Regions from separate parts of the Leuconostoc garlicum genome, predicted to be linked through region 3. Evidence: riboswitches for the same ligand, from Rfam matches in the RefSeq annotation. Region 3 holds a riboswitch; each other region holds the start of a gene.
The links. A riboswitch is a leader RNA that binds a small molecule or an ion and turns the genes downstream of it on or off. The one in region 3 is predicted to bind thiamine pyrophosphate.
Positions count from the first base shown of each region.

Region 1: linked by a shared signal. The riboswitch ahead of A9176_RS04120 (ECF transporter S component) and the one ahead of A9176_RS08865 (energy coupling factor transporter S component ThiW) in region 3 are both predicted to bind thiamine pyrophosphate.
Region 2: linked by a shared signal. The riboswitch ahead of A9176_RS06855 (hypothetical protein) and the one ahead of A9176_RS08865 (energy coupling factor transporter S component ThiW) in region 3 are both predicted to bind thiamine pyrophosphate.

Region 1 is NZ_CP016329.1:790,905-793,230, reverse strand. Features, by position in the region: gene A9176_RS04125 (dihydrolipoyl dehydrogenase family protein) at 1-900, opposite strand, end outside; TPP riboswitch at 1,028-1,117, shown strand; gene A9176_RS04120 (ECF transporter S component) at 1,258-1,839, shown strand; gene A9176_RS04115 (ABC transporter ATP-binding protein) at 1,832-2,326, shown strand, end outside.
Region 2 is NZ_CP016329.1:1,347,447-1,349,772, forward strand. Features, by position in the region: gene A9176_RS06850 (cryptochrome/photolyase family protein) at 1-493, shown strand, start outside; TPP riboswitch at 621-709, shown strand; gene A9176_RS06855 (hypothetical protein) at 814-1,515, shown strand; gene A9176_RS06860 (NUDIX domain-containing protein) at 1,636-2,130, shown strand.
Region 3 is NZ_CP016329.1:251,849-254,174, forward strand. Features, by position in the region: gene thiM (hydroxyethylthiazole kinase) at 1-555, opposite strand, end outside; gene A9176_RS08860 (energy coupling factor transporter S component ThiW) at 577-831, opposite strand; gene A9176_RS08865 (energy coupling factor transporter S component ThiW) at 794-1,102, opposite strand; TPP riboswitch at 1,220-1,309, opposite strand; gene A9176_RS01250 (hypothetical protein) at 1,363-1,872, opposite strand; gene A9176_RS01255 (NAD(P)H-binding protein) at 2,086-2,326, shown strand, end outside.

The sequences.
Region 1 (2,326 bases), 540 kb from region 3:
GGCATAGATATGTGGGTTTGACGTACGCAAATGATCATCAACCGGAATTTCCGTCGTATCCCAGACCACACCGGCATTTTCAAGTTGTAATTGATCTGCATTGGCCACCCGACCAGCCGTTACAAAAACACGACCTGTCTCAAATTGTGTCCCATCGGTCAATGTCACTAGTAGACGTTCAGTTGGCATTTTCTCAATTTGTTGGACCGTTGCATTAAAGTACCAGGAAATGCCCGTTTCTTGCATGTCCGTGATCAATTGACGGACTAACGTTTGATCAAACGCCCGCAGTGCTGTCGGTCCGGCGGTCACAATCCGTGTGTGGGCGCCAGCAGCCTGCGTAATGTTGGCAAACTCCATTCCAATATACCCAGCGCCAATAAACGTGACGTCATCTGGCATCATTGGCAAGTTCAAAAAGGCTTCTGAATCTTGCGTCAATTCTGCCCCAGGAAACGTTAATGTTTTTGGGCGCTGTCCAGTAGCAATAACCCAATCAAGCGCTTTAATACGGTCACCTGTGTCACCAACTGTGACCGTATCGGCATTCACAAAAGCTACCCGACCATAAAAACGGGTAATGTCTGCCGTATCAAGTCCGCGTATTTTACGGGGTTCAACAGCATCAACATAACGCTGTTTGTGCGCCATCAAAGCTGACCAATCAATCGTTGACAAGCCTCGCAAGCCAAGATTTTGCAGGGCTGATTGCCGATGAATCCCTTCAACAGCCGCCAGCAAGATTTTCTTTGGATCGCAGCCGTAATTAGGGCACGTCCCACCCCATAAATAATCTTCTAAAATGACGACATTTTTGCCTAAAGCGCGCGCAGCATACGCCGCTGCAAGACCAGCTGGTCCGGCGCCAATGACCCCAACTTCAAATTCATATTCTGTCATGATTCACCTCGTTGCTCATATTATACCAGTATTTCTCAAACAAGATATGACATGACGGCATCCGCACGCTCATGAAAGTGTTTGCATAAACGATTGACTTATGTTAAATTTAACGTGTAGTTGAATATTTAACAATCTGGGGTGCCATTTGGCTGAGAAACACCCATTGAACCTGATCTGGTTAGTACCAGCGAAGGGAGCATTGCGCTTTAGTGTGTCTTTAAGTAAACGCATGGTTCATAAAAAGCCAGGCGTTTTTTTGTTGGCCAAAATTTGGCCGTTATCCGACACATCAAAACTGCACCATGCCAGACATAAGATACAAAACTACAAAAATTTTATGGAGGCATATTCATTATGCAAACGATTTCAAATTCTAAACGGCCACACTGGGCGTTACGCGATGTGTTACTGCTGGCTTTTGTCGCAGTCTTCATCGGCTTTATTTTCTGGATACTTGGTCCCGTCTATAATATCCTTGCGGCTGCTTTGACACCGTTAGGGTTGGCCCCCTTTGCCAATGATCTGTTGATTGGTGGCTGGATGATGGCAGCACCTTTGGCGAGTGTGTTAATCCGTCAGGCCGGTGCGGGTGTATTGGGTGAATTATTTGCGGCTACCGTTGAAATGTTAATTGGTGGCCAATGGGGCGTGTCCACACTACTTTCAGGCCTTGTTCAAGGTGTTGGTAGTGAAGCTGGTTTTGCGCTTCTCGGTTATAAAGATTGGCATTGGCGCGGTATTTTCGCTTCTGCCGTTACCGGCACCATTGTGACTTTCATTTGGTCACTCTTCCGTGACGGTTATGCCTCATACCATATTGGCCTACTTGTAGCCTTGTTCTTGACACGTTTTGTGTCACTCCTCTTCTTTGGTGGTGTCTTAGTCGTTGCCATCCAAAAACTGATTGAAAAAGCTGGTGTCTTACGTCGTGACTAATCTCGTTGTCCAACAAGTTAATTTTGCCTACGCTGATGTACCGGTTCTTAAGGACGTGTCGTTAACGTTACAACCTGGTAGCTTGAATTTACTTGTCGGCCCAAGTGGTAGTGGTAAATCAACCCTGCTTAAACTCCTGGCCGGTCTTTATCCAACCTTTAGTGGCGGTGAATTGACGGGCACATTGATTTTGGACGGCTATGCTGTACATGATATTGTGCCTTTTCAGCGGGTAGCACATATTGGTTATCTCTTCCAAAATCCCACCCGCCAATTTGTCATGAAGACACCGTTTGAAGAACTGCGTTTTAGCCTAGAAAATCTCCAGGTTGCACCTGAAGACATCACGCCACGCATCGAAGATGCCCTGACCCGCGTGGGCATGCGTGACTTCATGTGGCATGACTTGATGACCTTGTCCGGTGGTGAAAAACAAAAGGTGGCATTGGCCGCAGTCCTCGCAGCAGACAGCCATTTCTTACTCCTT
Region 2 (2,326 bases), 570 kb from region 3:
AGCATGGCGGACAGGGCGCACTGGTTTTCCAATTGTCGATGCTGCCATGCGTCAACTCAATGAAACGGGTTGGATGCACAACCGCTTGAGAATGGTTGTTGCTTCTTTTTTAACCAAAGATCTATTAATTGATTGGCGGTGGGGTGAGAAGTATTTTCGAGAAAAATTAGTTGATTATGATCCAGCAAGTAATATTGGTGGTTGGCAGTGGGCTGCGTCGACAGGTACAGATAGTGTGCCGTATTTTAGAGTATTTAATCCGACAATACAGTCAGAAAAATTTGATCCTAATGGCACGTTTATCAAGCAATATGTTCCGGAATTGAAATCTATCAAGGGTAAAAAAATACATCAGCCTAATCAGTTAACTGATGCGGAACAAAAAGCTTATGGTGTGAAATTAAATGATGATTACCCTCAGCCAATTGTGGATCATAAAGCTGCGCGATTAAGAGCGATCGCGATGTATGGGCAAAGTAAAGATAATTTTTAAAAGGGTTTTGTGAAAAGAATCCAATAACTTGGCTTGTATGATACATTTTCGCCTTTAGCTGATGAATCAATTGCATATCATTAAAATTTATTACTGTTTTAATGAATACGTGTGTTATAATTTTTATGTAAGATATCTGGGGTGCCTTGAGCTGAGATCATACCCATTGAACCTGAAGCAGTTAAGACTGACGCAGGAAGATATTATATTAGCCACATCAATATCATGATGTTGTGTTTTACGATGCTTTTTGGCGACCCCAGCTCAATTTCAGTGAGCTGGGGTTTTTAGATATTTTATAAAAAAGAATAGAGAATATCATGAAATTTAGCGAATTAGCACACGAAAAGTCAGCTTCCCTTTGGCTGTCAAGCGAGAATCATCCTTTTATTAAGGGCATTGAAGATGGGACGTTACCTTTGTCTGCCTTTAAGGCATATCTGATACAGGATAATAATTACTATGTCAAAAATTATTTAGCAATTTACGATAAAATTTTGGCGACAAGTCAGGATTCACAAGTTATTGGTGCTTTAAAATCAGGTATTCAGGCAATTACAGCTTATGATGTTGACCAGCAAAATGGGATATATCAAGGTCTTAATATGACTGAAGACGAGATTCAACAGGCTGAAATTTTACTAACAACTTATCAGTATACTTGCCACATGCACCATGCCTTTGATAGTTATGGGGAAGTGCATGCATTAGCAGCGTTACTACCATGCCCATGGTTATATCTAGAGATTTTCCAAGAAATGTTAGCAAGAAAAGATTACTTAAAAGGCACACAACAAATTTATATTGATTTTGTTAATTCGTACGCTGATGAGACATTTCAAGCTTACGGTCATGAGATGATTCAATTATTAGATGAATTAGTGACTAAACATCAAGATGAACTTGATATGGATTTGTTGTTGCAACAATTTATGTATAGTAGTGCAGAAGAATTACGTTTCTGGCAAATGACATTATTGCCAGAAAAATGGGACAGCTACACTACTGCGCAATCCAAATAAATTGAAATTTGCCCAGGTTTTTTTGTGATCCCCGAATATCATTATTTTCATAATTAATATGTCGTAGTGCTATAATGAAAAGTGATTTGTTGCACAAAATTTTGATTAAGGGGTTACATCATGAATAAGAATTATATTGCGCGAATGCGGGAGAAAGTTGGTCATGAGGGCATGATTTTTGTTTCTGCGTTTGGAGTTTTATGGAATGACGCTCACGATGCTATTTTGTTGGAAAAACGTTGGGATTCAGATGCTGGCTGGGGATTTCCTGGTGGATATCTTGAATATGGCGATTCTCCAATGCAAGCGGTTGTACGGGAATTTAAAGAAGAAACGAATATTGACGTTAGCGTAACCAGAGTCTTGGGTATCGCCACAAATGTGACGGACAAAAATTCTTGGGGTGATGCACAAGAGACTATTGGTATTGGTTTTGAAGTTGAACAGGTTGGTGGATTTTTGCAAAAAGATGGCACAGAGACATTGGATTTGCAATTTGTACCCATTCATCCGGAACCAAAAATGTTTGTGCCTCAAGCGCAACAAACTCTGCATCGGATTATCACTGAAAATGAAGTTAGTGATCGACCATGGTTACGCGAAAATGGTGATTAATCTGTTTATTTGATATCTTTTAAACACAATCATGTTATTCTTGAGGAAGTTGTGCCTTACTTAAAAAATAATCATCGTTTATTTTACACAGAAGTTACTGGTAGATTACCAAAACATTAAACATGTGGTGTTTGGGTTGACCGGAGTCTGTAGAATAATAAGCATAAGGTTTGATATAGGAGTTGAAATACTTCTG
Region 3 (2,326 bases):
TCCCACATTTGTGGCCAATAACGGAACATCGACGGCAATCGTTTGCGTTGTCATCCCATCACTCACCACATCCGTGGCGCCACTCATCGCAATAATAGCACCAGTTTTCTTGGCAGCCTGCTGTGCAATCATAAGCAAATCCCCCTCACCAGTAGCATCAATGCCATGACTGGCAAAATCAATCCCAGCAAACCAGGCAATTTCTGCTGCATTACCGCGAATAATATCAATTTTGGCATCTGCCATCACCGCTTTAACAGGCACACTACGCGATGGTATCCCAACCGCCACTGGATCCAAGACCACAACTTTTTTAGCTTGATTAGCCAATTGCGCTAATTTAATGGTTTCCAGTAATTCCGCCCGACGCCAAGTGCCTGTATTGATCACCACGGCATCACTGACGCCCACTAAATCTGGAAATTCAGCAATTTCGCGGGCCATAATTGGTGAGCCACCAACCACATTGACAACGTTGGCCACAAATTGGGGTGTTACATAGTTAGCATAGTTAAATACTAAAGGCGATGTTGTTTTTAAAGTTTTTAAATCCATGATTAACCTCGTTCATTTTGTTTAGAAACGATCCATTAAACGACCCAACAAACCAGTTTTTTGGGTCACTTTTAAGAATAAGTAGCCTAACACAGCCCCGAAGGTTGCGGCCGGCATAAAGAAAGGGATATAGAAGAAAAGGCTTGGCACATGAGCATGGTATAGCACATTCATCAGTGGTACGGCAACTATCGCTGAAATCACCCCAGTCCCAATTACTTCACCAATCACCGCCGCGCTATACTTGCCAGTCCAGCGATATAAAAAACCGGCCAAGCCCGCACCAATCACCGCCCCCCACAATTGCCAAAATCGGACGTCCTGCTAAAATCATCCGCAAGCTGCCGGTCAAAAACGCCACGGCAATCGCATACCAAGGGCCTAACAACACCGCTGTGATGACATTAAAAAAATGTTGAAACGGCGCCATATTGGGGAGCACCACGACACTAGATGTCGCAAATGATAAGGCTGTTAGCACGCCTGCTAACGCCATTTTTCGTACGGTTCGCCGAGAACCAAGCCCTGCTGTTGTCGTTGTTGCCACAATCGTCTCCTCTACTGAACTGGGGTTGCTAACCGAGAAAAATAAAAAACCGTCACCTTTTTTCGCACAGGAAAAACAGGTGACGGTCATAAAAAGTATGGTTTAACCCACTTATTAGTCTTCATCAATGAATCTCCCTTCGCGCGCATTACCGCGATCAGGTTCAATGGGTATTTCTCAGCCAACTTGGCACCCCAGATCGTGTTATTTAGTTATGACATCATTTTAGCGTAGAAATTTAGGGATTGCAAGCAACGGTTTTAAACGCTTTGCGTTTGATTGTTGTCATCATCTTTTTTATGCATCAATGAGAGATGATCTTCTGACAGCACATGGGCGTAAGTCGTCGTATAAGCATTGCGCATCAACCGTTGCATTTGCTTATAAATATCACTTTCCAAAAATTCAACAAGTGCTTCTTGATTTGGCCAAAAAGTCCATAACATATACTCAGACTTACCATCCGCACTTTGTGCCAAAATGGCATTGGCTGACACCAATTGACCAATCAATTCATCGTTATGTTCCTTACTTTGGAACGCAATTTGATGGATAAAATTACCGTGCAATTCTCCATTAATGACGCGACTGTTAAAAGGCATTGGTCGCTTAAATTGCTGAACTAATGCTGGCTCGCCGACAATCAAAAGATTCGTGCCGGATAGTTGCGACACTTTCCCCAAATAAAAGAAATTTTGAGGATGCGCAGCCTGCATCTCTAATAATGTAGCTGGCGATTGTTCAGGTGCTAGAACTAAATTAATTTCCATGAGTATGGCTCCTTTAAATAACTTTTTCGGTTCGTGGTGGCATGATCAGTTCGTGCTAGTTGACCCCCATCTTTTCAACAATGATCAGTTGCACCCACCCGTCTGCTGCCAGGAGACGGGTATCCAGTATTGTCGATCAAATAGCACACTGTCATGCTGCCATTACTAATAACCATTGTACCCCTTCTGGACGTTTCATGCTAAAATAAAATCATGACAAAACTACTAATTTTAGGGGCCAATGGCCAAATCGCAAAACTTGTGGTGCCGATGCTTGCCCATACCAATACCGAAACGATCTTAACCTCACTTCACGCACGGCCGGATCATGGCATTCGAGCCTTAGATGCCGTTAACGAAGATGCCCTCGTCACAGCGATGAAGGATGTGGACATCGTTTATGCCAATATTGGTGCTGAAGGCCGCCAAAAATCAGCTGCAAATAGTGTGGTTA